One region of the Pseudomonas sp. Marseille-Q5115 genome, then DNA from elsewhere that is predicted to be linked to it. Evidence: riboswitches for the same ligand, from Rfam matches in the RefSeq annotation. Region 1 holds a riboswitch; each other region holds the start of a gene.
What was found. Region 1 has a riboswitch for cobalamin ahead of LG385_RS10525 (CbtB domain-containing protein). Riboswitches for the same ligand answer to the same signal wherever they lie in the genome.
Positions count from the first base shown of each region.

Region 2: linked by a shared signal. The riboswitch ahead of cobW (cobalamin biosynthesis protein CobW) and the one ahead of LG385_RS10525 (CbtB domain-containing protein) in region 1 are both predicted to bind cobalamin.
Region 3: linked by a shared signal. The riboswitch ahead of cobO (cob(I)yrinic acid a,c-diamide adenosyltransferase) and the one ahead of LG385_RS10525 (CbtB domain-containing protein) in region 1 are both predicted to bind cobalamin.

Region 1 is NZ_CAKAKI010000001.1:2,267,279-2,276,754, forward strand. It holds gene LG385_RS10510 (dihydrolipoamide acetyltransferase family protein) at 1-142, shown strand, start outside; gene lpdA (dihydrolipoyl dehydrogenase) at 152-1,516, shown strand; gene LG385_RS10520 (DUF2790 domain-containing protein) at 1,677-1,952, shown strand; cobalamin riboswitch at 2,058-2,259, shown strand; gene LG385_RS10525 (CbtB domain-containing protein) at 2,337-2,525, shown strand; gene LG385_RS10530 (CbtA family protein) at 2,536-3,228, shown strand; gene LG385_RS10535 (cobalamin biosynthesis protein) at 3,234-3,635, shown strand; gene cobM (precorrin-4 C(11)-methyltransferase) at 3,673-4,422, shown strand; gene nfuA (Fe-S biogenesis protein NfuA) at 4,496-5,080, opposite strand; gene LG385_RS10550 (acyltransferase family protein) at 5,138-6,172, opposite strand; gene metH (methionine synthase) at 6,390-9,476, shown strand, end outside.
Region 2 is NZ_CAKAKI010000001.1:1,890,407-1,899,882, reverse strand. It holds gene cobN (cobaltochelatase subunit CobN) at 1-2,695, opposite strand, end outside; gene cobW (cobalamin biosynthesis protein CobW) at 2,699-3,763, opposite strand; cobalamin riboswitch at 3,852-4,062, opposite strand; gene LG385_RS08845 (PACE efflux transporter) at 4,081-4,530, opposite strand; gene LG385_RS08840 (LysR substrate-binding domain-containing protein) at 4,626-5,507, shown strand; gene mexE (multidrug efflux RND transporter periplasmic adaptor subunit MexE) at 5,690-6,925, shown strand; gene LG385_RS08830 (efflux RND transporter permease subunit) at 6,938-9,476, shown strand, end outside.
Region 3 is NZ_CAKAKI010000001.1:1,164,904-1,174,379, reverse strand. It holds gene cobD (threonine-phosphate decarboxylase CobD) at 1-394, opposite strand, end outside; gene cbiB (adenosylcobinamide-phosphate synthase CbiB) at 387-1,295, opposite strand; gene bluB (5,6-dimethylbenzimidazole synthase) at 1,292-1,942, opposite strand; gene LG385_RS05635 (cobyrinate a,c-diamide synthase) at 1,935-3,248, opposite strand; gene cobO (cob(I)yrinic acid a,c-diamide adenosyltransferase) at 3,245-3,856, opposite strand; cobalamin riboswitch at 3,981-4,203, opposite strand; gene LG385_RS05625 (PQQ-dependent sugar dehydrogenase) at 4,299-5,609, shown strand; gene LG385_RS05620 (C40 family peptidase) at 5,648-6,202, opposite strand; gene LG385_RS05615 (C40 family peptidase) at 6,318-6,971, opposite strand; gene hda (DnaA regulatory inactivator Hda) at 7,359-8,066, opposite strand; gene LG385_RS05605 (AI-2E family transporter) at 8,175-9,248, opposite strand; gene LG385_RS05600 (DUF2066 domain-containing protein) at 9,257-9,476, opposite strand, start outside.

The DNA of each region.
Region 1 (9,476 bases):
GGATGGCCAGATCGTGATCCGCAAGATGATGAACCTCTCAAGTTCGTTCGACCACCGGGTGGTGGATGGCATGGACGCTGCCCGGTTCATCCAGGCGGTACGCCAGCTCCTCGAACAGCCTGCCACCCTCTTCATCGAATAAGGCCCGACCATGCACACGCTGGAAACAAAACTTTTGGTCCTGGGCGGCGGCCCGGGTGGTTACGTCACGGCCATTCGCGCCGGGCAGTTGGGCATACCCACCGTATTGGTGGAGGCTGAAGCATTGGGCGGCACTTGCTTGAACGTAGGGTGCATCCCTTCCAAGGCGTTGATCCATGTCGCCGAGCATTTTCATCAGGTGAGCGAGCCCACGCCGTTCGGCGTCAGCGCTTCAAACCCGCAGCTGGACCTTGCCAGCGCCGTCGGCTGGAAAAACACCATGGTCGACCGGCTAACCAGCGGCGTAGCCGCCTTGCTGAAAAAGCACAACGTTACGGTGGTCCACGGCCGTGGCACGTTGGTGGACGGCAAAACGGTGCAGGTAGGCGACACCCGTATCCACTGCAAGCACTTGGTGCTGGCCACCGGCTCGCGCAGCGTTACGCTTGCGAGCCTGCCGCTGGGCGGGGCGGTCCTCGACTCCACTGCTGCGCTGTCCCCTTCCAGCCTGCCCCGCCATCTGGCGGTGATTGGCGGCGGCTATATCGGCCTGGAACTGGGCATCGCTTACCGCAAGCTGGGCGCGCAGGTCACGGTGATCGAAGCGCAGCCCAGGCTGTTGCCTGCCTACGACGCCGAACTGAGCCAACCGGTTGCCCAGCGGATGAAGCAACTGGGCATCGCGACTCTCGAAGGCCATGCGGTAGAGGCTTACGATGCCGGAGCACAATGTTTGAGCGTGCGCGGGCCTGGCGGCGAGCCACTAACACTGGAGGCTGACCGGGTGCTGGTGGCGGTGGGGCGCGCACCTCGCACCGAAGGCTACGGGCTGGAAGCGCTTGATCTGGCCATGGCTGGGCGGGCTATCAAGGTAGATGCCTGTTGCCGTACCAGCATGACCGATGTGTGGGCCATCGGCGATGTAACGGGTGAGCCCATGTTGGCTCACCGGGCGATGGCGCAAGGTGAGATGGTGGCCGAGCTCATTGCGGGGCACCGCCGAGCGTTCACGCCCCGGGCGATCCCGGCGGTGTGCTACACCGACCCGGAAATCGTGGTCGCGGGGCTTACGCCAGAGCAGGCCGGCGGGCAGGCGCTGGTTGCCAGCTTCCCCTTCGCCGCCAATGGGCGTGCCATGACCCTGGGCGCTACCACCGGCTTCGTGCGGGTGGTAGCGCGCGAGGATGACCACCTGATCCTCGGCTGGCAGGCCGTGGGCCCGGGTGTTTCCGAGCTTGCGGCTGCCTTCAGCCAGTCGCTGGAGCTGGGCGCCACGCTTGAAGACATCGCCGGTACCATTCATGCCCACCCCACCCTGGGCGAAGCGGTGCAGGAAGCCGCAATGCGGGCGCTGGGGCATGCATTGCATATTTGAAATGGGCCGTCAGGCGCCAGAACCCGCTGCGTAGAGCGGCTGGCGCCATTATCAAAAACGGTGATTGTTGCCAGCACAGTGTTCAATTTCTCGAACGACGCGTGAAGCGGTTTACTAACCCCAACGAAAAGCCACTTCATCACCTACCGAGGACACGAACATGAAAACCGCATTCGCAATCGCCGCCCTGACCGCTGTATTCGCCACTGGCGCCTTTGCACAGGATGGTGCCGACCGCGCCGTTACCGCTAACTTGCCGGTTGAAACCTACCACTACGGCATGCAGTTGGATGTCCAGAAAGTTATCTCTAAGACCGACGTCAGCAACAAAAGCGGCGTGGTACCGGTGACCATGGTTTACCAGGACAGCAAAGGTGAGCTGCACAAGGTGCAATACCTGCAACAAGGCGGCTACGACGACCGCGCCAACGGTTGATCACCGCGTTGCACCCAAAGCCCCGGCCTTCCCGGGGCTTTTGCTTTTGCGCGCAGGTGCCGACCCAAGCACCTTCGATTTGACGTTCCTACCCTGGCATGCTTTCCTTAAGCCTTTCGTTCGGGTGCCCTTCGCAGGGTGAAACGGGAAACCGGTGCGCCGCAAGGCCAGTCCGGTGCTGCCCCCGCAACGGTAAGCGAGTGCGTTTCCAATCCACTGTGCGCAGGCATGGGAAGGGGGAACGAACCGGTCGGCCTCTGCCCGCCCCTCGCAAGCCCGGAGACCGGCCCGATCGATATCATTGACACCTGCGGTGGGCGGGCTGTCCGATCTCCGCAATGCGGAGGCTCGGCGCCTGTCCGTCACTCACCCGAGGGAAGCGCCATGTCCGCCCATACTGCCAGCCACGTTATCACCCGTCCTGCCTCCACCCTTGCGCAACGCGTAACGGCGGCGTGCCTGGCTACCCTGCTCGGCGCCGGGCTGGTGTATTTCGCCGGTTTCTCACACATCGCCGCCGTGCACAATGCCGCCCATGACACCCGCCACAGCGCGGCTTTCCCTTGCCACTGAGGGCGTGTTCATGATGACGCGTATTCTGCGCACCGCTGGCTTCGCCGGCCTGTTCGCGGCCCTGTTGCTCACCTTCATGCAAAGCCTGTGGCTCAGCCCGTTGATTCTTCAGGCTGAAACCTACGAGACCGCGGCACCGGCTACCCATGACCACGGGGGGCCCAGTGCCGGCGCTCATGAGCATGGGCACGAAGCCGCGGCCTGGGAACCCGAGGACGGTTGGCAGCGCCTGTTGTCCACCACGGGCGGCAATTTGGTGGTCGCGGTGGGCTTTGCCCTGATGCTGGCCGGCCTGTACACCCTGCGTGCACCCGGGCGCACGGCAGAAGGGCTGCTGTGGGGCTTGGCCGGTTATGCCGTGTTCACGCTTGCACCCACCCTGGGGCTGCCGCCCGAGTTACCAGGCACCGCGGCGGCAGACCTGACTTCGCGTCAGCTGTGGTGGATCGGTACGGCGGCGTCGACTGCCGTCGCGTTGGCGTTGATGGTGTTTTCCCCGAACTGGCTGCTGAAAATCACGGGTGCGGCATTGCTGGTAATCCCCCACATCATCGGCGCCCCTCAACCACCATCCCATGAAAGCCTGGCGCCTGAAGCACTCGAACATCAGTTCCGCTGGGCCGCACAGGCCATCAACGTGGTGTTCTGGCTGGCGCTTGGCCTGGCCAGTGCCTGGCTGTTCCGTCGCGCCCCGCAGGCCTGACTCCGGTGAGTACGCGCGCCTGGCTGGTGGCTGGTTTCGGCTGCCGTCAGGGCTGCACTGAGTCGGAACTGCAAGGGCTGCTCGATCAGGCATTGGCGCTAGCCGGTGCACTCGCAACTGAGCTGTGTGGCATCGCGACGTTCGAGCGCCGCTTGGATGAACCCGGGCTGCTGGCCTTGGCCGAGCGCTTGATGCTGCCCCTCGGCGGTTACTCTGCCGCCGCCCTCGCGCCATTCGAACCGTTCTTGAGCCAACGCTCGGAGGTGAGCTGGCGCCATACTGGTTGCCATGGCGTAGCGGAAAGCGCCGCGCTCGCCCACTGCCAAACGCTGAGTACGCTGCCGCCTCGCCTGCTGGTCACCCGCCAGTGTTCGCACCAGGCCACCGTGGCGCTGGCTTCAACATGAAAACTGTTCAACCGTTCCCGGGACAAAGGCTTTTGCAATGACCGTCTATTTTATTGGCGCCGGCCCCGGCGACCCGGACCTGATCACGGTCAAGGGCCAGCGGCTGATCCGCAGCTGCCCGGTGATCATCTATGCCGGCTCGCTGGTACCCGAAGCACTGCTCGCCCAACACACCGCGGAACGGGTGGTGAACAGTGCGGAGCTGCACCTGGAGGCCATCATCGAAGAGATATGGGCCGCCCACGCCAAGGGCCAGGATGTGGCAAGGGTGCATTCCGGTGACCCAAGCCTGTATGGCGCGATCGGCGAGCAGATCCGTTGCCTGCGAGCGCAGGGCATTCCCTACGAGATCGTGCCCGGCGTAACGGCCGTGGCGGCCTGTGCTGCCCTGCTGGGCGCTGAGCTTACCCTGCCCGGTATTTCCCAGACTGTGGTCCTTACCCGCTACGGCACCCGCTCGCCAATGCCCGCCGGCGAAGCGCTGCAGGACCTGGCCCGGCATGGCGCGACCATGGCCATCCATCTCGGGGTAAGCCATCTTTCGGCTATTGTGGAGGAGTTGGTGCCCCACTATGGAGGGGACTGCCCTATCGCTGTCATCCACAAAGCCAGCTGGCCGGATGAGGATTACGTGACGGGCACGCTGGGCGATATCGTCGCCAAGGCACAAGCCAAGGCGTTCAAGCGCACGGCGCTAATTCTGGTCGGCCAGGTGCTGGGCAATGAAGTATTCGAAGATTCCGCCCTCTACCGCGCCGGGCGGGCGCACCTGTACAGGGCGGAATGACCTCTGGCGCCCTGCCCGCCGCAGGCGCTGGCGCCAGCCCGCGAAGCACGTCTCGCCCTGCCCACAAACTTACTCAGTAGTAAGCGTTCTCGCGGTTGGTATGGTCGGTCACGTCCCGTACGCCCTTGAGCTGCGGGATGCGCTCGAGCAGTGTGCGCTCGATGCCTTCCTTCAGGGTAACGTCCGCCTGGCCACAGCCCTGGCAACCACCACCGAACTGAAGCACTGCCACGCCGTCTTCCACCACTTCGATCAGCGTGACCTGGCCGCCGTGGCTGGCAAGCCCAGGGTTGATCTCGGTTTGCAGGTAGTAGTTGATGCGCTCGTTGATCGGGCTGTCCTCATTGACCATCGGCACCTTGGCGTTGGGGGCCTTGATGGTCAGCTGGCCGCCCATGCGGTCGGTGGCGTAGTCCACCACGGCGGCATCGAGGAAGGGCTCGCTCACGGCGTCGATCCAGGCCGTGAAGCTTTTCAGGCCCAGCGGGGTATCGTCGGGCTTTTCCTCACCAGGCTTGCAGTAGGCGATGCAGGTTTCCGCATACTGGGTGCCGGGCTGGGTGATGAAGACACGGATGCCGATGCCCGGTGTGTTCTGCTTGTTCAGCAGGTCGCCCAGGTAATCCTGGGCGGCGTCGGTAATGGTTATGGCGCTCATGTAGGTTCCTCACAGACTTGCGCGCAGTTTACGGCAAAGCGGGCCGTGGAGAAAGTCCTAGTAATTTTGTCGGGAAAGCGTCGGGGCCGACGTGGCGCGTGGCCCGGCAATCCAGGCTTTCATGCGGTGGTACAAGCGCTTTTCAAGCCACTGGTAACTCAGCCATGAGATAGCAAGAATCATCGGGACACAGAACGCGCCAAACACCAGATAGGGGTTCACACCCAGGCGTTCATAGATGAACCAGCCTGCGTACAGCACCAGCAGGTGCACCAGGTAAACCGAGTACGAGCAGTCGCCGAGAGATTTGAGCACCTTGCTATGAGAGAACCGCGGTTCCAGCGCCAGGCACGCCGCCACGATACCTGCGCTCGGCAAGCCCCAGTTCAGCAGCCGGTTGGTAGGCTCGAGCTGATAGATCATCGTACAGCTCGCCGCGATGATCCCGAGCGGCAGCCATAAGCCCTTGCCAATCCAACCCCGGCGCCAGGCGATGCCCAGGACGATACCCAGCAAGAACTCGTACACGATGTTGTTGGCATAGAAGCGCCCGGACCACCCCAACCGGCTGAAGGCCTCGCTACCCACCACCAGGGCGACTGCCACGAATACAGCGCGCCAGGCGCGAGGGGCAAGGAATGCCAACGAGAACACCAGGTAGAAGAACATCTCGTAATTCAGCGTCCAGCCCACGTTCAAGGTTGGGTACAGGCCATAGCCCCCGGGGTTTTCAGCGGGTATGAACAGCAGCGAAAGGATAAATGTGGGCCAGTTCACGGCCCCGTGCGGCATATAGTGGCCGGCCAGGTACAGCAGTAACCCCATGGCCACGGTATAGAACCAGTACGCTGGAATGATGCGGATGGCGCGGTTGAGCAGAAATTCTCGCGCCTGCATCGGCTTGTCGTAAGTAGAGAGGTAGATCACCAGCCCGCTGATGACGAAGAAAATATCTACCCCGACCGACCCTTTTGCAGCGAACAGGTGCCCTACCGGGCCCGCGGCTTGAAAATTGAAGAAGATCTGCATGAAGTGGTGACATACCACCATCCATGCCGCGATCGCGCGTAGTGCCTGTATCGAAATCAACATCAGGGTTACCTTTGCCTTCGAATCACTCCCGCGCCTTCAGGCGCGACTTCATAGTTGGGACTGACACCAGGCTGAAAAGGTCGGAAGTTTCATCTTTCGCTCAGATATTCGGCATGCGTGAACATGAGCGAGATTCATGCAAAGGCCAGGCATGATGTAAAGCCTCTCAGGTTTGCTATCATCGCTGGCTTTACCGCCCGTACCAGAGCCCTTCTCCATGACTGACCGCCAAGCTCGCCTCACTGCCCTCAACGACGCGCTGAAATCCCGCATCCTGATCCTCGATGGCGGCATGGGGACGATGATCCAGAGCTACAAGCTGGAGGAAAGCGATTACCGTGGGGAACGGTTCGCGGACTGGCCCAGCGACGTCAAGGGCAACAACGACCTGTTATTGCTCTCGCGCCCGGACGTGATCGCCGAGATCGAAGCGGCGTACCTCGATGCCGGCGCGGACATCCTGGAAACCAACACCTTCAATGCCACGCGCGTCTCCCAGGCCGACTACGGCATGGAAACGCTGGTGTATGAATTGAACGTTGAAGGCGCCCGTGTCGCCAGGCGTGTGGCAGATGCCAAAACCCTGCAAACGCCCGACAAGCCCCGCTTCGTTGCCGGCGTGCTGGGCCCTACCAGCCGCACTTGTTCACTCTCCCCGGACGTGAACAACCCTGGCTACCGCAACGTTACCTTCGACGAATTGGTGGAAAACTACACCGAGGCCACGCGCGGGCTGATCGAGGGCGGCGCGGACCTGATCCTGATCGAAACCATCTTCGACACGCTGAACGCCAAGGCGGCGATCTTCGCGGTACAAGTCGTATTCGATGAGCTCGGCTTCGAGCTGCCGATCATGCTGTCGGGGACCATCACCGACGCCTCCGGTCGCACGCTCTCCGGGCAAACCACCGAGGCGTTCTGGAACTCTGTACGCCATGCCAACCCTATTTCGGTGGGCCTGAACTGCGCGCTGGGCGCCCGCGAACTGCGCCCTTATCTCGAAGAGCTGTCCAACAAGGCCGATACCCATGTATCGGCGCATCCCAACGCCGGCCTGCCCAACGCCTTCGGTGAATACGACGAAACCCCGGAGCAAATGGCCGAAACCGTAGAGGAATTTGCCCGCAGCGGCTTCCTCAATATCGTCGGTGGCTGCTGCGGCACCACCCCCGCCCACATCGCTGCCATTGCCAAGGCCGTGGCCGCGCACCCACCGCGGGCCATTCCAGACATTCCACGGGCCTGCAGGCTGTCGGGCCTGGAGCCGTTCACCATTGATCGGCAGTCACTGTTCGTGAACGTCGGCGAGCGTACCAACATCACCGGCTCGGCACGTTTCGCTCGCCTTATCCGCGAGGAGAACTACACCGAAGCGCTGGAAGTGGCCCTGCAACAGGTGGAAGCCGGCGCCCAGGTGATCGACATCAACATGGATGAGGGCATGCTGGACTCCCAAAAGGCCATGCTGACGTTCCTCAACCTGATCGCGGGCGAACCGGACATCTCCCGGGTGCCGATCATGATCGACTCCTCCAAATGGGATGTGATCGAAGCAGGCCTCAAGTGCATCCAGGGCAAGGGCATCGTCAACTCCATCAGCATGAAGGAAGGTGTGGATGCCTTCATCCACCATGCGCGCCTGTGCAAGCGCTACGGCGCCGCTGTGGTGGTGATGGCGTTTGATGAGGACGGCCAGGCGGATACCGAGAAGCGCAAGGTGGAAATCTGCGCGCGGTCCTACGACATCCTGGTGAATCAGGTGGGCTTCCCGCCTGAAGACATCATCTTCGACCCGAACATCTTCGCGGTCGCCACGGGCATCGAAGAACACAACAACTATGCCGTGGACTTCATCAACGCCTGCGGCTGGATACGCGACAACCTGCCCTACGCGCTCACTTCCGGCGGCGTGTCGAACGTATCTTTCTCGTTCCGTGGCAACAACCCAGTGCGCGAAGCCATCCATTCAGTGTTCCTGCTGCACGCGATCCGCAATGGCCTGACCATGGGTATCGTCAACGCAGGCCAGCTGGAAATCTACGACGAAATCCCCGCCGCCCTGCGCGACCGGGTAGAAGACGTGGTGCTCAATCGCAGCAGCGAGGCCACCGAAGCCTTGCTGGCCGTTGCCGATCAGTACCGTGGAGACGGCAGCACCAAGGAAGCGGAAACCGAAGAGTGGCGTGGCTGGGACGTGAACAAGCGGCTCGAACATGCCCTGGTCAAAGGCATCACCACCTACATCGTGGAAGACACCGAGCTGTCTCGTCAGGGCTTCGCCCGGCCTATCGAGGTGATCGAAGGGCCCTTGATGAACGGCATGAACGTGGTGGGTGACCTGTTCGGCGCGGGCAAGATGTTCCTGCCGCAGGTGGTGAAGTCCGCCCGGGTAATGAAGCAGGCGGTGGCACACCTCATTCCGTTCATCGAAGCCGAAAAAGGCGACAAGCCCGAAGCCAAAGGTAAAATCCTCATGGCCACGGTGAAGGGCGACGTCCACGACATCGGCAAGAACATCGTCGGCGTGGTGTTGGGCTGCAATGGCTACGACATCGTCGACCTGGGTGTGATGGTGCCAGCGGAGAAAATCCTGCAAGTGGCCCGCGAAGAGAAATGCGACATCATCGGGCTGTCGGGCCTGATCACCCCGTCCCTGGACGAGATGGTCCATGTTGCGCGGGAGATGCAGCGCCAGGATTTCCACCTGCCCCTGATGATCGGCGGCGCCACCACCTCCAAGGCGCACACGGCAGTGAAGATCGAACCCCGCTACAGCAACGATGCCGTGGTGTACGTCACCGACGCCTCGCGGGCAGTGGGCGTCGCTACCCAGCTGCTGTCCAAGGAGCTCAAGCCTGGCTTTGTAGAGCGCACCCGCAAGGATTATGTCGAAGTACGCGAACGCACCGCCGCGCGGGGCAATCGCACTGAGCGCCTGAGCTACGCCCAGGCTGTGGCCGCCAAGCCGAAATGGGACTACCAGCCGGTGAAGCCGACCTTTACCGGCGCGCGGGTGCTGGATGACATCGACTTGAACGTGCTGGCCGAATTCATAGACTGGACGCCGTTCTTTATCTCCTGGGACCTGGCGGGCAAGTATCCCCGCATCCTCACTGACGAGGTAGTGGGTGAAGCTGCAACGGCGCTGTTCGCCGACGCCCAGGCCATGCTGCGCAAACTTATCGACGAGAAGTTGATCAAGGCCCGCGCTGTGTTCGGCTTCTGGCCTGCGAACCAGGTGGCCGATGACGATATCGAGGTGTACGGCGATGACGGCCAGCCGCTCGCCATGCTCCATCATCTG
Region 2 (9,476 bases), 380 kb from region 1:
GGTCGCCGTGGTCCTGCAAGTGGCGCTCAAGCACCAGGTTGGCCGAGGCGAAGCCCAGCCGCCAGGCCGTGGGGGTAGGCAGGTTGCGTACGTCCACGCTGTAGAAGTTACGGCCGGTGGGCAATACATCCAGGCGCCCCCGGCTGGGCGCGCCGCTAGGGCCGGGCTCGACGAACCGGCCTTCAAGCGCGGCCAGCAGGTTGCCTATTTCGGCAGGGCCGCAGGCGTCCAGCGCGGGCGCTACCTTGGCAAGCAGCCCCTCGACAATGGTCGCAACGCCCTCCCACGCTGCCCCTGCCGGGCACTCCCAGCGTTCATTCAAGGCGCTTTCCACAAGCTGAGCGCCAAGCAGTTCAAGGCGCTCGCGGGTATCGCCATGGGTGCGCCAGGGCCCGGCATCCACATCGGCCAAAAGGCGTGGGCGAGGGCCCTGCCAAGGGTCGCCGAATACGCAGTCGAGCGGATCGAACCCTAGGCCCAGGGCCGTGGCCAGCGCCCTTGGCAGGCTGGCCTCGGCGCCCTTGCCTGCCCCACGCGGTACACGTAGCAGCGCGCACAGGGTGTCGATGCGCAGGCGCCCCGCAGGGGACTCACCGAACACGTGCAAGCCGTCGCGGATCTGCGATTCCTTCAGGTCACACAAGTAGGTGTCGAGGCGCGGCAACCAGGTATCGGCATCGCTCAAGGCCGCATCGCTCAGGCTCAGTTCGCGGTCCAGCTGGGTGGCGCGCACCAGCGCCAGTATTTCCCCTTGCAGCTCCAGCGCGCGACGGCGGTCCAGCAACTGAGCGTCATAGTATTCGTCCGCCAGCCGCTCCAGGTCCCGTAGCGGCCCGTAGCTCTCAGCGCGGGTGAGCGGTGGCATCAGGTGGTCGATGATCACCGCCTGGGTGCGACGCTTGGCCTGGGCACCCTCGCCCGGGTCATTGACAATGAACGGGTAGATGTTCGGCAGCGGGCCGAGCAGTGCGTCCGGCCAGCAACTGGCGGACAGGCCTACGCCCTTGCCCGGCAGCCATTCAAGGTTGCCGTGCTTGCCCACGTGAATGACGGCATGGGCCCCATATGTCAGCCGCAGCCAGAAGTAGAAGGCAAGGTAGCCGTGCGGGGGCACCAGGTCCGGGTCGTGGTACACCGCGCTGGCATCAAGTTGGTAGCCCCTGGCTGGCTGAATGCCGACGAAGGTTTCGCCGAACCGCAGGCCGGCGATCATCAGCCGCCCGCTACGGAACATCGGGTCGGCGTCGGGTGCGCCCCAGCGATCGGTCACGGCCTGTTGGCAGGCTTCAGGCAGGCTCAGAAACGCCTTGGTGTACGCGCCCAGTTCAAGGCTTTGAGCGCAAGGGCGGGCGTCGAGGTGCTCCAAGTCATTGCTCACGCCGCCCAGCAGCGCCTGAATCAGCGCGGTGCCGCTTTCGGGCAGCTGGCTTACGGCATACCCCTGCCCCTGCATCGCGCGAAGGATATTCAAGGCGGCTGCGGGGGTATCGAGGCCTACGCCATTGCCGATGCGGCCGTCCCGCGTCGGGTAATTGGCCAGTATCAACGCCACGCGTTTGCCATGCGCAGGTGTGCGGCCCAAGGCAATCCAGCGAGCCGCCAGCTGCGCCACGAATGCCATACGCTCGGGGTGCGCGCGGTAGCACACCACGTCACTCTGGCTGCGCTCGCTGCGCCAGGCCAGGTCCTTGAAACTGATCGGCCGGCTGATGATGCGCCCGTCCAATTCGGGCAATGCCACATGCATGGCGAGGTCCCGCGGGCCCAGGCCCTGAGGGCTCGCTTCCCACATGGGCTGGTTATCCTGGGCACAAATGGCCTGGATCACCGGTATGTCGCGGCGCAACGGGCGTTGCCGAGGGGCATCGGGGCTGGCCAGCGCGAAGCCTGTGGTATTGATCACCAACGCTGCCTGGGCTTCATCCATCCAGGCTTCAAGCTGCGCGAGGCATTCGGCTTCCTTCAGGCTGGCCACCGCCACCGGCATCGGGTTCAACCCCGCCGTGACAAGCACGTCACAGAAGGCATCGATGAACGCCGTATTGGCGGCCTGCAGGTGCGAGCGGTAAAACACCACCGGCACCACGGCGCCGGGCTGCCAGCAGCTCTGCCACTGCTCGAGGTTTGTCGTGCCGGATACCGGGTGATACAGGCTCACTCGGGGCAGCGGCGCGGGCGGTTGCCATGGCAGGGGCTGCGCCAGTGCCTGAGGGAAAAATTGTGCTGCGAGGTAGGCATACAGCGAGCGGGCGTTACCCATGCCACCTTGGCGCAGGTACTGCCAGATGCTTTGGGCGACTTCGGCCGTTACGGAACTCAGCGCACCCAGCTCCGGGTCTGGCCGGTCGTCCCCGGGCACCGCGACTATCAGCACGCCCTGCCCCGCCAGCTGTGCCAGCTGCTCAACGCCGTAGCGCCAATAGCCCACGCCGCCATGCAGCGACAACACGATCACTTTTGCGTGCCGCAGCACCTGGTCCACATACAGGTCCACCGAGGCGTGGTTCTGAACCTGCATCGGGTTGGCCAGGCGCACGCTCGGGTAGTCACCCGGCAGGCCGTTTGCCGCTTCGGCCAGCAGGGCCAGATGGGAATCGCCGCTGCACAGGATCACCAGTTCGGCCGGGCTCTGGCCCAGGTCGGCAATGCTGTCGTCCGGAACGAAACCGCCGGGCTGGGTGCGTAGCAGGTGCATCGGTCAGCCCCGCAATGCTTGGGTCAGTTCATCGCGCAGCACGGCACCGTCCAGCGCCTGGCCGATCAATACCAACCGGCTCACCCGGGCCTCGTCCGCGGCCCATGGCCGGTCGAAATGCCGATCGAACCGGCTGCCCACGCCCTGCACCAGCAAACGCATGGGTTTGCCGGGGATGGCGGCAAAGCCTTTCACCCTGAGTACGTCGTGCTGCTGAACCACGCTGTCGAGCGCCGCCATCAACGCAGCTTCTGGCGCTTCCGGCAACTCGACCCAGATGGAATCGAAGGCGTCATGGTCGTGGTCCGCTTCTTCGCCATCATGGTGCTGATCATGGTGGGTAAGGCGGCCATTGATGTGCGCTTCGGATTCGGCGCCCAGGCCCAGCAATACTGCCAACGGCAGCTGCCCGGCACTGGCTTCGACCACTTTCACCGCGGCCGGCAGCTCTTCGCTCACTTCAGCGCGCACGCGCTCCAGGCCTTGCGAATCGATCAGGTCAACCTTGTTCAGGATCACCAGGTCGGCACTGGCCAGTTGGTCTTCGAACAGCTCGTGCAGGGGGGATTCGTGGTCCAGGTTCGGGTCCTGCCGGCGCTGCGCGTCCACGGCGTCAGGGAAAGCGGCGAAGGTACCGGCCGCCACCGCGGGTGCGTCCACTACCGTGATCACGGCGTCAACGGTGCACGCGTTGCGAATCTCTGGCCACTGGAAGGCCTGCACCAGCGGCTTGGGCAGCGCCAGGCCGCTGGTTTCGATCAGGATGTGGTCCAGGGTGCCGCGGCGCTGTACCAGTTCGCGCATCACCGGGAAGAACTCTTCTTGCACGGTGCAGCACAGGCAACCGTTGGCCAGCTCGAACACGCGCCCTACGGCCTCTTCTTCGGTGCAGCCGATGCTGCACTGCTTGAGCAGGTCGCCATCGATGCCCAGCTCGCCGAACTCGTTCACGATCACCGCAATGCGCCGGCCTTCGGCGTTATCGAGAATGTGACGAAGCAGCGTGGTTTTACCGGACCCAAGGAAGCCGGTAACGATGGTAACGGGGAGCTTGCTGAGCGTTTTCATGGGTGGCCCTGGCACTGTGGCGGGCAGGCGCGAAGGCACCGCAGGCGGCGCCTGGGCAGGTTCGCACCGGATCACCCCGCCCGGTTGAATAAAAGGATCGGCACGAGGCAGGTCTCCTGGCTTGCGGCGCCCCGGGCAATATGCCCAATGGCGGCCTGGCGCCTTCCCGCCCCGAAGGCAGTGGCATTGGCCAGGCTTTACCGCTCACAGTTGCGGGGGCAGCCGCGGCTTGTTACCGCGTTCCCATCTTAGCTTCAGCAGGCATTGCCCCTGGAAGCACCTCGAGGGGGCAAGCCTACGCAGTGCCGGCCCAGAGGTCAATCCGCGCTGGGGCAGGCGCCGGGGTTGAACGTTGTTTGCCGTGGCAGCCCGAAGGCCTTGTCGAACACCCATTGAAACCCGTAGGCATAAATGAAGAAGAAGGCGAACAGCCCTACATTAGTGAGGAAAGCGGTGACCAGGTCGACGCCTAGGCCGTAGGCCATTACCGGGGTGAGAATGCCCGTAAGGCCACCTTCGAAGCCCACCGCATGCAGCAGCCGCCTGAAGGGCGTACGTGCGTGCCAGCCCCTACGGCGCTCGAACCCCTCAAACAGATGGTTGAACAGCATGTTCCAGCCCAGCGCAACGGTGCTTATCACCACCGATAGCACGGTGGAGTGCCCCATCCCTTGGCCGAACAGCAGGGCCAGCGCCGGTGCCACGAATATCAGAGCGCCCGCTTCGTAGAGCACCGCCTGGACGATTTTGCGTTTCGCGCCTTGCATGGTCAAAACTCCCCTGAAAGTGCGCGCAGCTTCGATGGTTGAGCCCGGCGGTGCAAGCAAGTAGATTTGACCCACCCCTAATGAGGCTAAACCCGGTGTTTGCCCACCTTCCTCTCACCGCCCTGCGCGGTTTTGAATCCGCCGCCCGGCTCGGCAGCTTCGCCGCCGCCGGGGAAGAGCTGTCGGTCACCCCGGCGGCCATTTCCCATCAGGTCAAATCCCTGGAGCAGTGGTTGGGCACCTTACTGTTCGAGCGCACTGGCCAGGGGGTGCGGTTGAGCGATGCAGGCAAGCGGCTGCACGCGGGCCTTCATCAGGCGTTTGTGGGCCTCAACGGCGCCGTGCTACCGCTGCTGCCGGATGAAGCCACCAACACCTTGGTGATCACCACCACCCCAGCCTTTGCCAGCTTGTGGCTGATCCCACGCCTGGGCGACTTCTACGCACGCTGCCCACACTTGAACGTGCGCGTGGAAACGGCCGAGGCGCTGACCGACCTGGCCCGGGATGCTTCAGTGCACTTGGCTATTCGGGCGACCTTCAATCCCGAGCCGGACCTGTACCAGGTCACGCTGTTCGAAGAGCACTTCGCGGTGTATACCCCGCACGGTTGGTCGCCGTCGGTCGCCCAGGCCCCGGTACTGATCGACATGCCGTGGGCCAGCAGCGTGCCGGGTACGCCCGACTGGCCCCAATGGTGCGCCATGGCCCAGCACCAGCACTGGCTGTCACGGCCCGGGCGGCGCTCCTATGCCGATGAACAGCACGGGCTGCTGGCGGCCATCTCCGGCCACGGCCTAGTGCTGGCCAGCGACGTGCTGGTGGCTGACAGCGTGAGCAAGGGTTTGCTGCAGCCGTACCTGCCGCACCTGCGGCTGCCTGCCGCTACCTATCGGCTCAGCTGCTTGCCAGGGCGCGAGCGGTTGCCTGCCGTGCGGATGTTCATGGATTGGGCCTTGGAAACCGCTGGCGCGTAGGGGCGGTCAAGGCCGCTAACGGTTCCCCGGCGGCGCCGGGTCTACAAGGGTGTGGCTCAGAAATTTTTTGAATAACCTGAATCACTGGCAATGATAGTTACCTTCGAACCATTCGATTCGTCGATGGTCCCGCGTGTCGCCAGAATCCGTCCATCCTGATAAACATAATGGGCGGGCTTCTCATGGAACAGTCATTCAAACCCTTGCATTACCCCTTGGCCGTGCTGGCGCTCGCTGTGCTCACCGCCTGCGGCAAAGCGCCTGAAACCGCTCAAGCACCGCAGGCCCCCAAGGTAAGCGTTGCCGAAGTGCTGGATCAGCCGGTGAATGAATGGGACGAGTTCACTGGCCGCCTCGAGGCCCCGGAAACCGTACAGATCCGCCCGCGCGTATCGGGCCAGATCGACACCGTGGCATTTACCGAGGGCGCCCTGGTGAAAAAGGGCGACCTGCTGTTCCAGATCGACCCGCGGCCATTCCAGGCCGAGGTGCACCGCTTGGAAGCCCAGCTGCAACAAGCCCGGGCCAATGCCGCCAACAGTGAGAACGAAGCCAGCCGTGGCGAACGCCTGCGCAGCGCCAATGCCATCTCTGCGGAGCTGGCGGACGGCCGCAACAGTGCGGCACTCGCCGCCCGCGCCGGGGTGGCCGCGATCCAGGCCCAACTGGACCTCGCCCGCCTCAACCTGAGCTTTACCCGTGTCACCGCGCCTATCAGTGGCCGCGTGGGCCGGGCCGAGATCACTGCCGGCAACTTGGTGAGCGCCGACAGCAGCCTGCTCACCAGCGTAGTGTCCACTGACAAGGTGTATGCCTACTTCGACGCCGACGAGCGTGCTTTCCTCAAATACACCCAGCTCACCCGCGATGGCCGGGTAAGCAGCGCGGCACCGGTGTACATGGGGCTGTCCAACGAGGACGGCAACAGCCACCTGGGCCAGCTTAACTTCCTCGACAACCAGGTGAACCCGCAAACCGGCACCATCCGTGGCCGCGCCGTGTTCGACAACCGAGATGGGCAGTACACCCCAGGCCTGTACGCACGGCTCAAGCTGGTAGGCAGCGGCGTGTATGAAGCCGTGCTGATCAAGGATGAAGCCGTAGGCACCGACCTGGGCAAGAAGTTCGTGCTGGTAATGGACAAGGACAACAAGGCGACTTACCGCTCTGTCGAACTTGGCCCGAAACTCGAAGGCCTGCGCATCGTGCGAGGTGGCCTGGCCAAGGGCGACCGCATTGTGGTCAATGGCCTGCAGCGCGTGCGCCCGGGCTCCACGGTCGACCCACAAACCGTGCCCATGGCCAGCAGTGAAACCCTCGCCGCGCTCGCCAGCCAGCGCCAGGCGCTGGAAGCGAATAACCGGCCCGCCAACGCTCCCCAACAGAAACTGGCAAGCACCGCCAACCCACGCGGCTAAAGGATCAGCGCCATGACGTTTTCCGACTTCTTCATCAAACGGCCGATCTTCGCCGCCGTGCTCTCGTTGCTGATTCTGATCGGCGGGGCGATTTCGCTGTTCCAGCTGCCCATCAGTGAATACCCCGAGGTTGTGCCGCCTACCGTGGTGGTACGGGCCAACTTCCCGGGCGCCAACCCCAAGGTAATCGGCGAAACCGTTGCTTCCCCGTTGGAGCAGGCCATCACCGGCGTAGAGAACATGCTGTACATGAGCTCCCAGGCCACCGCCGACGGCAAGCTCACGCTGACGATCACCTTCGCCCTGGGTACCGACCTGGACAACGCCCAGGTGCAGGTGCAAAACCGTGTGACCCGGACCGAGCCCAAGTTGCCTGAAGAGGTGACCCGCATCGGTATCACGGTGGACAAGGCGTCGCCCGACCTCACCATGGTGGTGCACCTTACCTCGCCCGATCAGCGCTACGACATGCTGTACTTGTCCAACTATGCGGTGCTGAACATCAAGGACGAGCTCGCTCGCCTCAACGGTGTGGGCGACGTGCAGCTGTTCGGCATGGGGGATTACTCGCTGCGCGTATGGCTGGACCCTAACAAGACCGCCTCGCGCAACCTCACCGCCACCGACGTGGTGAATGCCATTCGTGAGCAGAATCGCCAGGTCGCGGCCGGCCAGCTCGGCGCACCGCCCGCCCCCAATGCCAGCAGCTTCCAGCTGTCGATCAACACCCAGGGCCGGCTGGTCAGCGAGGAGGAATTCCAGAACATCATCATTCGCGCCGGCGCCGATGGCCAGATCACCCGCCTGAAGGACATCGCACGGGTGGAGCTGGGTTCCAGTCAATACGCCCTGCGCTCGCTGCTCAACAACCAGCCCGCCGTGGCGATCCCGATCTTCCAGCGCCCTGGCTCGAACGCGATCGACATTTCCAACCAGGTGCGCAACCGGATGCAGGAGCTCAAGCAGAGCTTCCCGGAAGGCATGGACTACAGCATTGTGTACGACCCCACGATCTTCGTGCGTGGCTCGATCGAAGCGGTGGTACACACCCTGTTCGAGGCGCTGATCCTGGTGGTGTTGGTGGTGGTGCTGTTCCTGCAAACCTGGCGCGCATCGATCATTCCCCTCGCCGCTGTGCCGGTGTCGCTGATCGGTACCTTCGCCGTGATGCACATGTTCGGCTTCTCGCTCAACGCGCTCTCCCTGTTCGGCCTGGTGTTGGCCATCGGGATCGTGGTGGACGACGCCATCGTGGTGGTGGAGAACGTCGAGCGAAATATTGAGCTAGGCCTGGACCCTATGGCCGCGACCCATCGCGCCATGACCGAAGTGACGGGGCCGATCATCGCCACGGCGCTTGTGCTGTGCGCGGTATTCGTACCGGCTGCATTCATCTCGGGCCTCACGGGGCAGTTCTACAAGCAGTTCGCACTCACCATTGCGATTTCCACGGTGATCTCGGCCTTCAACTCGCTGACCCTCTCGCCCGCCCTGGCCGCAGTGTTGCTCAAGGGCCACGACGCACCCAAGGACCGATTCTCGCGGGTGCTGGACAAGCTGTTCGGGGCCTGGCTGTTCCGCCCGTTCAACCGCCTGTTCGAGAAAGCCAGCCATGGCTACGTCGGCACGGTGCGCCGGGTGATCCGGGGTAGTGGTATCGCCTTGCTGGTGTACGCGGGCTTTATCGTGCTCACCTGGTTCGGCTTCGCCAATACGCCAACCGGCTTCGTGCCCCAGCAGGACAAGCAATACCTGGTGGCTTTCGCCCAGTTGCCGGATGCAGCCAGCCTGGACCGCACCGAAGCTGTGATCAAGCGCATGTCCACCATGGCGATGGAGCAACCGGGCGTGGCCAACGCGATCGCCTTCCCGGGCCTGTCCATCAACGGCTTCACCAACAGCCCAAACAGCGGCGTGGTGTTCGTTGCCCTCAAGGACTTCGACGAGCGCAAGGACCCCAGCGAATCCGCCAGTGCCATCGCCGGCGCGCTCAACGGCAAGTTCGCCGGCATCGAGGAAGCCTACATGGCGATCTTCCCGCCGCCGCCTGTGCAGGGGCTGGGCACGATCGGCGGGTTCAGGGTGCAAGTAGAAGACCGTGGCAACCTGGGCTATGACGAGCTGTTCAAGGAAACCCAGAACATCATTGCCAAGAGCCACAACGTGCCGGAGCTGGCCGCGCTGTTCACCAGCTACACCGTGAACGTACCGCAGGTAGACGCCAACATCGACCGCGACAAGGCCAAGACCCACGGTGTGGCTATCAGTGACATCTTCGACACGCTGCAGGTGTACCTGGGTTCGCTGTATGCCAACGACTTCAACCGCTTTGGCCGTACCTACCAGGTAAACGTGCAGGCCGATCAACGCTTCCGCCTGGACGCCGAGCAAATCGGCCAGTTGAAGGTGCGCAACGACCGCGGCGAGATGATCCCGCTGGCCACGTTGATCAAGGTGGAAAATTCCGCCGGGCCAGACCGCGTGATGCACTACAACGGCTTTGTGACCGCTGAGATCAACGGTGCCGCCGCACCGGGGTACAGTTCTGGCC
Region 3 (9,476 bases), 1.1 Mb from region 1:
TGACCAGCACCAGTACATCCAGCCGGTCCAGGTAGCCCTCGACCTCGTCGTCGCCGATTTCACGTACCACATGGCCGCCTTTGCGCCAGGCTTCGGCATGCTCGGCGTAACACGGCGCCAGCACGCCGACCTTGCCGCTGCGACGTAGCCGCGGCAATGCCTGAATCGCGGCCTGAGAGCCTGCCACCGCAAGCACCTGTTCGGCACCGTAGTAACCACAGGCGGCCGCTTCAAGGCCGTCGTCGGTTTCTGGCAGGCGAGCCCAGGCGGCGACAGGTATTGGCGGAATAGCCCAGGGCCAAGGCGCGATCCCGGTGGACAGGTCCAGCCAGGCCGGGACTTCGATGCCGAACTCCCGCGCCGCGGCCTGCAAACGCCCGCCGTGTTCAAGCATAGAATTGCCCCCCTATACAAATGAGCAGCAGCCATAGCCATACGCCCCGCTGCACCAGCGCCCAGGCCCGCTCGATGGCCCCGGCATCCGGCTCCGGGCCTTCGCCCAGTTGTGGGCGCTCGTGCAGTTCACCGTGGTAAATGGCGGGCCCACCCAGCGCTACGCCCAATGCACCCGCACCGGCGGCCATCACCGGGCCGGCGTTGGGGCTATCCCAGAGCGAACCCTGGCGCCGCCAGCAACGCAGCGCCAGCGCCGTCTTGCCCAGCACGGCATAGGTGAGCGCAACGAGCCGGGCTGGAATGAGGTTCAGCAGGTCGTCAATGCGCGCGGCAGCCCAGCCGAAACGTTCGAAGCGCTCGTTGCGGTAGCCCCACATGGCATCCAGGGTATTAGCCAGGCGGTACAGCACTACCCCGGGCACGCCGCCCAATACAAACCAGAATAACGCGGCGAATACCGCATCGCTGCCGTTCTCCAGCGCGGACTCGGTGGCGGCCTTGGCTACGCCGGTAGCGTCCAGTGCGTCGGTGTGACGGCTGACCAGCCGGCTTACGCGCTCGCGTGCCTTGGCCAAGTCGCCTTCGCGCAATGCGCGAGCCACGGGCTGCAGGTGCTCACCGAGGCTACGCAAGCCCAGCGCCCAATACAGCACCAGCACTTCCACCACGCCGCCAATCACGGGTAGCCAGGAGAGCAGCGTCAGTACCAGCACTGGCGGCACCACCGCCATCAGCCAGGCCGTGACGCCGTGGCTGCGCCAACCATGGCCGGCAGAATTGAAGCGCCGCTCCAGCCGCTGGGCCAGGTTGCCGAAGCCCACCAAAGGGTGCCAGCGGCGTGGCTCCCCCAGCAGCGCGTCCAAGGCTACTGCCGCAACACACGTAAGGGCCAGGCTCACGGCTGTGCCCCCCAGGTATCCTCGAACAGCAATTCATGCAATGGGCGTTCGCGCGCCCACCCTTCGAGCACCAGCATGGGCGCTGCATAAAAATCAGCGACCGGCCCGAGGCACAACACCGCGATGGGCCGGGCGCCGGCCGGCATGTTCAACAATTCACCGAGGCGCTCGGGATCGAACAGCGACACCCAGCCCATGCCCAGGCCCTCGGCGCGGGCCGCCAGCCACAGGTTTTGCACGGCACATGACAACGACGCCAGATCCATCTCCGGCAGGGTACGGCGGCCGAATACATGCTGCTCGCGCCCATCGCCCAAGGCGACTATCAGCAGTTCGGCGCAATCACGCACGCCTTCCACCTTGAGTTTCATGAAGTCGTCCGAGCGCTCACCCAAGGCCTGGGCCGTGTTCAGCCGCTCGGTTTCTACCAGCTGATGGATGGCTTCGCGCAATTCAGGGCGGCGAATGCGAATGAACCGCCACGGCTGCATCAGGCCCACGCTCGGCGCCTGGTGGGCGGCGGCAAGCAAGCGGTGGAGTACCTCGGGGGCTACTTCACCACCGGTGAAATGGCGCATGTCCCGGCGTTCCGAGATGGCGCGGTACACCGCCGCCCGCTCCGCCTCGCTGAAGGCGTGCTCAGTCATGGGCCGGGCCTCCGGGCTGTAACAGTGCCGCGGCCGCTGCCAGGTTCGAAGGGAAATAAAAATGTACGTAGGAGGCCGTGAGCCTGCCGCAACGGTACACCGCCTCGGCACCCCGCCCGCCGTTGGGGCTGCGCCCGCGGGCAATCGCTTCCCATGGCGTGGTAGTCAATGAATGATGGTAGGTATGGCCACGCAGGATCCCTTCGTCCAGCTGCACTTCCTGCAGGGCCAGCGCGGCAAGGCGCTTTTGCAGCGTGGCCTCGCCTGGCATCAGGCCAAGCAGCGCCGCCCGCTCGCCATCTACATCCGTAAGGCCTTCGAGCAGGTAGAGCATGCCACCGCATTCAGCCAGCAACGGCTTGCCCGCTTTATGATGGGCACGAATGCTTTCCAGCATGCCGGTATTGGCAGCCAGGCGCTGGTGGTGCAGCTCCGGGTAGCCGCCAGGTAAATACAGGCTGTCACAGGGGGGCAGCGCGGTATCGCTGATGGGCGAGAAAAACCGCAGTTCTGCTCCCATCGCACGCAGGGCGTCGAGGTTGCCGTTATAAAGGAACGCAAACGCCTGGTCTCGTGCCACCGCCACGCGCACGCCTGCAAGCAGCGGCGCCACTACTTCATTTTCCGGCGGGTAGAAGCAGACCGGTGCCGGCAAGGCGTCATCGCAGGTGGCCGCCAAGGCTTGTGCCGCCGCATCCAGCCGACGGTCCAGGTCTTCGAGCTCGCTGGCTTGTACCAACCCGAGGTGGCGGCTAGGCAAGCCGATGGCTTGTTCACGTGGCAGGCCACCAAACCAGCGCAGGCCTTCTGTGAGGCTATCGCGCAGCAGCTGGCCATGGCGCTCACTGCCCACCCGGTTGGCAAGCACGCCCGCGAACGGCAGCTCCGGGCGGTACCGCGCCAGCCCCAGCGCCAACGCGCCGAAGGTTTGTGCCATGGCGGTGCCGTCGATCACGCCGAGCACCGGCACACCCAACTCGATGGCCAGGTCTGCGCTCGACGGGGTGCCATCGAACAGCCCCATCACCCCTTCCACCAGAATGAGGTCGGCGGTTTCGGCGGCTTCCCAAAGCAGTCGGCGGCTTTGCGCGGCCCCTACCATCCACAGATCCAGCTGATACACCGGGGCACCGCTGGCGCGTTCGAGAATCATGGGGTCGAGAAAATCCGGGCCACACTTGAACACGCGCACCCGCAGCCCGCGATTGCGATGCAGGCGGGCCAGCGCGGCGGTCACGGTGGTCTTCCCCTGGCCCGAGGCCGGAGCGGCAATCAGTACCGCTGGGCAGTGGCGCGGCGTACTCACCACTCGATGCCCTTTTGCGCACGGATGCCGGCCTGGAAGGCATGTTTGATCAGCCCGAGTTCACTCACGGTGTCGGCGGCTTCGAGCATTTCCGGTTTCGCCGCGCGCCCGGTGACAATGGCATGCTGCAGCGGCGGACGGGCCTTCAGGTCCGCTACCACCCTCTCGACGTCCAGGTAGCCGTGCTTGAGCGCGATATTCAGTTCGTCGAGCAGCACGAAATCCACGGCGGGGTCGCCCAGCAGCTCTTGGGCTACCTGCCAGGCCGCTTCGGCGGCAGCGATGTCACGCTGGCGGTCCTGGGTTTCCCAGGTGAAGCCTTCGCCCATCACATGGAAACTCACTTCATCGGGAAAGCGGCGGAAGAACGCCTCTTCGCCGGTGGTCTGGCGGCCCTTGATGAACTGCACCACGCCACAGCGCATACCATGGCCCAAGGCACGCGCCAGCATGCCGAAGCCCGAGCTGCTTTTGCCTTTGCCATTACCGGTCAATACCAGCAGCACACCACGCTCGTCCGCGGACGCGGCGATGCGGGCATCGACTACGGCTTTTTTCCGCGCCATGCGGGCCTGGTGGCGCTCGTCGCGCTCGGGGGATTCGTTCATTGCTGCTCTCCGCTCGCTCGCGGGTGCGCACCAACGCTGCGCCAACGCCACAAAGGGCGGGCAGCATGACGTCAGTGCCGCTCTCACCCGCGCGGCGATCTGTTAATCAACGGGCGGGGCTCGCACCGTATCAGGGGTTTCAGGCCGGTCTCCGGGCTCATGAGCGGGCGCTGCCCCACTCGCGCGCCTTCCCGGTTGCCCAGTGGCCCATGCGCGAGCGTTGACTCATCTACCGTTGCGGGGGCAGCGCCGGCATTGCTCGTGGCGAACCGCCCGATGCTGACCGGCTTCCCTGTTTCACCCTGGCAAGCGAACGCCGCCCGGGCACCTGAAACAATCGGCGAAGGGTAAGGGGTTGGCCCGGTAGCGTCAATCAAACATGTTGAACCTCCGCCGCCTCGCTGCCTCTACGGTACATACCTTGGTTGCCAGGAAGCTGATCATGCCCTTCTCCCGCCTCGCCCTTACCGTCTTGATCGCCGCCAGCGTTGCAGGCTGCGGCGAAAGCTCGAAGCTACAGGTGTCCGATGGCACTGGCCCGGCGCCCAAGCTGCCAGAGCCCAACAAAACCCTGATGCCCACGGTGAACATTGCTCCAGCGGTGGGCTGGCCGGAAGGGGTGAAGCCCAAGGCAGCGCCCGGCACGCAAGTGAGCGCGTTTGCCGAAGGCCTGGACCACCCGCGCTGGCTGTACGTACTGCCCAACGGCGACGTACTGGTGGCTGAAACCAACTCGCCACCCAAGCCCGACGACAGCAAAGGCATTCGCGGCTGGGTGATGAATAAAGTGATGGGCCGGGCCGGCGCGGGCGTGCCCAGCCCGAACCGGATTACCTTGCTGCGTGACAAGGACGGCGACGGCATCGCCGAAACACGCGAGGTGTTCCTGCAGAACCTGAATTCCCCGTTCGGCATGACCCTGGTTGGGCAGGACTTCTACGTTGCCGATACCGACAAAGTCCTTCGTTTCAAGTATCAGCCCGGCGCTACCCACCTGGAGGGGAACGGCGAAACCGTTACAGACCTTCCGGCCGGCACGCTCAACCATCACTGGACCAAGAACATCATCGCCAGCCAGGACGGCAAAAAGCTGTATGTGACCGTGGGCTCCAACAGCAATGTGGCGGAAAACGGCCTGGACCAGGAGCAAGGCCGCGCCGCGATCTGGGAAGTAGACGCAGCCAGTGGGCAGAAGCGCCTGTTCGCCACCGGTTTGCGCAACCCGAATGGGCTGGCTTGGGAACCCCAGACCGGTAAACTCTGGACCGCCGTGAACGAACGCGACGAGATCGGCAGCGACCTGGTGCCCGATTACATTACTTCAGTAAAAGACGGCGCCTTCTATGGCTGGCCGTTCAGTTACTACGGCCAACACGTGGATGCGCGCGTAGAGCCCGGCGACGCGGCCATGGTGCAAAAGGCAATCGCACCGGATTACGCGGTGGGCCCGCATACGGCCTCGCTGGGCCTGGCCTTTGCCCAACCGAACCAGCTGCCCGCGCCCTTCGACCATGGCGCTTTCATTGGCCAGCACGGTTCCTGGAACCGCAAGCCGCACAGCGGCTACAAGGTACTGTTCGTGCCGTTCGCCAACGGCATGCCTACCGGCCAACCGGTGGACCTGCTGACCGGTTTCTTGAATGACAAGGAAGAAGCCATGGGCCGCCCGGTGGGCGTAATTGGCGATAACAAGGGTGGGTTGCTGGTGGCCGACGATGTGGGCAACAAGATCTGGCGCGTGACGCGGCAGTAATTGCGGACTCGCGGGGCGGTGAGCAGCCGCCCCGGCTGTTATGGCGTAGCGGTTTGCGCCAAACGCTCGGGCTGGATCACCCGCTTGGCATCCAGGTAGGCCTTCTGCCAATAGGGCTTGTCGAGGTAATCCAGCCGCACCGTGCCGCCGGTACGCGGCGCATGCACGAAACGCCCCTCCCCTACATAGATCCCCGCATGGCTTACCTGGCCATTGCCTTGGGTAGAGAAAAACACCAGGTCCCCTGAACGCAGCGCGTTGCGATCAACGCTGGGCGCATGCATGGCAATCAGATCCCGGGTGGAGCGCGGCAGGGCGATATTGGCAGCGTCCCGGTAGACGAAGCCGATCAGGCCGCTACAGTCGAAGCCCGAATCAGGCGTGTTGCCACCCCAGCGATAAGGCGTGCCCACCAAACCAATGGCCCGGAACAGCACGTCGTCGGCCTTTACCGAAGAATAGTCGGTGGGGTCGAGAATAACCGGGCGAGGCACTACCGCCACCGGCGCGGGCTTGGGCGGTGGAGGGCTTGCGCAGGCGGCAAGCAGGATAAGCGGCGCAAGCGCCAGAGTGCGCAAACGGGAGAAAGCCATGGGCGGGGTTCCGAGTTCGACTGCCGATGAAGAATAGCGCTTAACCCGCTGTATTCCATAAAAAAGGGCAGCGAAAGCGTGACCGCTCGTCGCTGCCCTTTATGGACCGACTGGCTTACTTGCGGGCGACCTCGGAAACGGGCGCCATGGCCAGCATACGCTTGGCCTCGATGTAAGTTTTGCTCCAGTAACTATCGCCCAGGTTGTCCACCCGCACTCCACCACTGCGGCGGCTGCTGGAATGGATGAACTGGTCGTCGCCCAGGTAGATGCCGGCGTGGCTCACGCGGCCGCGGCGGCCGGTGGTGCCGAAGAACAGCACATCACCCGGCTTCAGATTGTTGCGAGCTACCAGCGGCGCTTTTACGTTGATCATTTCGCGACTGGAGCGTGGCAGGGTCATGCCTGCTTCTTCGCGGAACAGGAAATTGATGAAGCCAGTGCAGTCGAAGCCGTTCTCAGTGGTACCACCGAAGCGATAACGGGTACCGATCAACGATTTGCCACGCTCCAGAATGCTGTCAGCCAGCAGGGGCAAGCGGTACGGTCCGTTGCGGGAGAAAGCGGCGAGGTCATCCTTGTCGGCGACATCGTCTTCGTCGAACAAGGAAGCTGTTGCCGGGGTAAGACTATGAGGCTGCGCTACAGGAGCGCGCTCGGCGGTAACGGGGGTGGACACCTGCTGTTGCGAAACCGGTGACTGGGCTGCGCAGCCGAACAGCAGGGTAACAAGTGCAAGAGGCACGAGGGGTGCGAAGCGATTCAGCATGGGCACGACCGTGTCAGTAAGTGGATGAAGGGGCGAATATGCCTTCTATCGGCACCATTTGCAAATTTTATAGAACATTTTGTGACTTATGGTGCCAACGGTCACATCTAACGCGAAATTGCCGGACCAGAGCACTGGGCGCGAACCGCTGGAGGGCTGTAACTCTTTGAACTACAGCCATAAATTCCAAGCTGACCGCAAATCGATGCGAACTGTGCGCCGAGCCAGGATTGCCGCTCGGCTAATCCGCCCCGCTTGGAGATAGCTTAAAACTATCAAGCAAGCGTAGCGATCCCTGCGCCAGCCCTTTGGCGGCACAAAGATGACGGAGAATATAGCAAAAGCCCTGCCAGGCCGAGGGTTATTTGGTAGAAGTGGGACAGGCGGCTACCAGCCGAGCGTTTCCTTGAGGAAAGGGATGGTGAGCTTGCGCTGCGCCTGCAACGAGGCCTGATCCAGGCGCTCGAGCAATTCGAACAGCGCGCTCATGCTGCGGCTACCACGGGTAAGAATGAAGTGCCCTACCTCATCAGTAAGGTGCAGGCCACGGCGCGATGCCCTCAATTGCAGCGCACGAAGCTTGTCTTCATCCGAAAGCGGGCGCATCTGGAATACCAGCGCCAAGGTGAGCCGGGACTTGAGGTCGGCCAGCTTGACCGGCAACTCACGCGGAGAATGCGAAGCGGCGATCAACAAACGGCGGCCGCTGTCGCGCAGGCGGTTGAACAGGTGAAACAGCGCCTCTTCCCATTCCGCCTTGCCGGCGATTACCTGAAGGTCATCCAGGCAAACCAGCTCGTACTGCGCCAGGTAGTCCAGGATACCGACCCCGCGATCGAGCAGCTGCGCCAGCGGCAGGTACACCGCAGGCTGCCCCTGCTGCTCCATGCGAAGGCACGCCGCCTGCATCAGGTGCGTGCGCCCCACGCCCTGCTTGCCCCAAAGGTAAATGAGGCTTTCGGTCCACCCGGCATCCGCATCGCACAACCGCTCGACGTAGCCGAGCGCCGCAGCGTTGGCTCCGGGATAGTAGTTGACGAAGGTGGCGTCATCGCGCAGGCGCACACCCAGCGGGAGTTGGATCGGCTCTTTCATGCGTCCCGGGGATACGGCCTCAGCTCAAAGGGGGCAAATTCTAGCGGCTTGGCTGGAAGCTGCAAGCCTGACGCGTAAAGGGCCGCCAGGCAAGCACTCTGAGCATGTTCAAAGCTCCGGGTCTTCACCGCCGCCGTAAAGGTCCGATTGTTTGTACAACGTGTGCATGTGGCGGATGAGGACCATGATCACCGCCGCTACCGGCAGGGCCAGCAATACACCGGTGAAGCCGAACAACTCGCCCCCGGCCAGAATCGCGAAAATCACCGCCACCGGGTGTAACCCGATACGGTCGCCCACCAACAATGGCGTGAGCACCGTACCTTCCAACGCCTGGCCGATAGCGAACACAGCACCGATGGCCGCCAGGTGCCAGGGATCGAGCCCGAACTGGAACAGGCCGGCCGCCAGGGCAGCTGTGATACCGGTGATGAACCCCATATAAGGCACGATGGAAGCCAGGCCCGCCAGCACGCCGACCAACAGGCCCAGTTCCAGGCCGGTGAGCATCAGCCCCACCGAATAAATGGCCCCAAGCGCGAGCATTACCATCAGTTGGCCCCGCACGAAGGCACCCAGCACTTCGTGGCACTCTCGGGCCAGGGTCACGATCTGCTCTTCGCGCTGACGCGGCAGCAAGCCGCGGATTTTGGCCATCATCAGGTCCCAGTCGCGCAGCAGGTAGAACCCGACCACCGGGATCAGCACCAGATTGGCCAGCCAGCCGATCAGTGCCAGGCCCGACGCCGTGGCGCGCGCCAGTATCAGCCCAACGATGTCTGTGGTCTGGCCCATGTGGGCTGAAATCGCTTCCTTGATCTTGTCGAACTTCCAGAAGCCTTCAGCCAGCCCCAATCGTGCCTGTATCCAGGGCAAGGCGGATTGCTGCAACCAGTCGAGGAATTGCGGCGTAAGCTCATACAACCGTACCAGTTGCCTGGCCAGCATCGGGATGACCACCACCAGGGCGATCATCACGATAAGCGTGAAGAGCACGAACACCACCACGACCGACAAGGTGCGCGACAGCTTCAGCCTTTCCAGCCGATCCACCAGCGGATCGCCCAGGTAGGCGATGAGCATGCCGACCAGAAATGGCGACAAGATGGGGTGCAGTTCAAAGATGAGCGCACACAGGACCAGGGCTGCCCCCAACCAGAACCAGTGCTTTTTATCGGTCATACCCTGGCTCACCAATGGAACCTCAACGGGGCAGGCTCAGCCGCAGGCGCCGCGGCAGGCGGCGTTACAGCTCCACTTGCCGAAACGGGCGCGGGCGCGGCAACCGGCGCAGGCACCGAGGCGGGATCAACCTCCTGCAAATGCGCCAGCGCCAACTGGGCACGCAGCTGCTCGGCGCTGGCGGTAACCCGGTACAACGCCTTGTTGCCGCTGACCGACTGCAAGCGG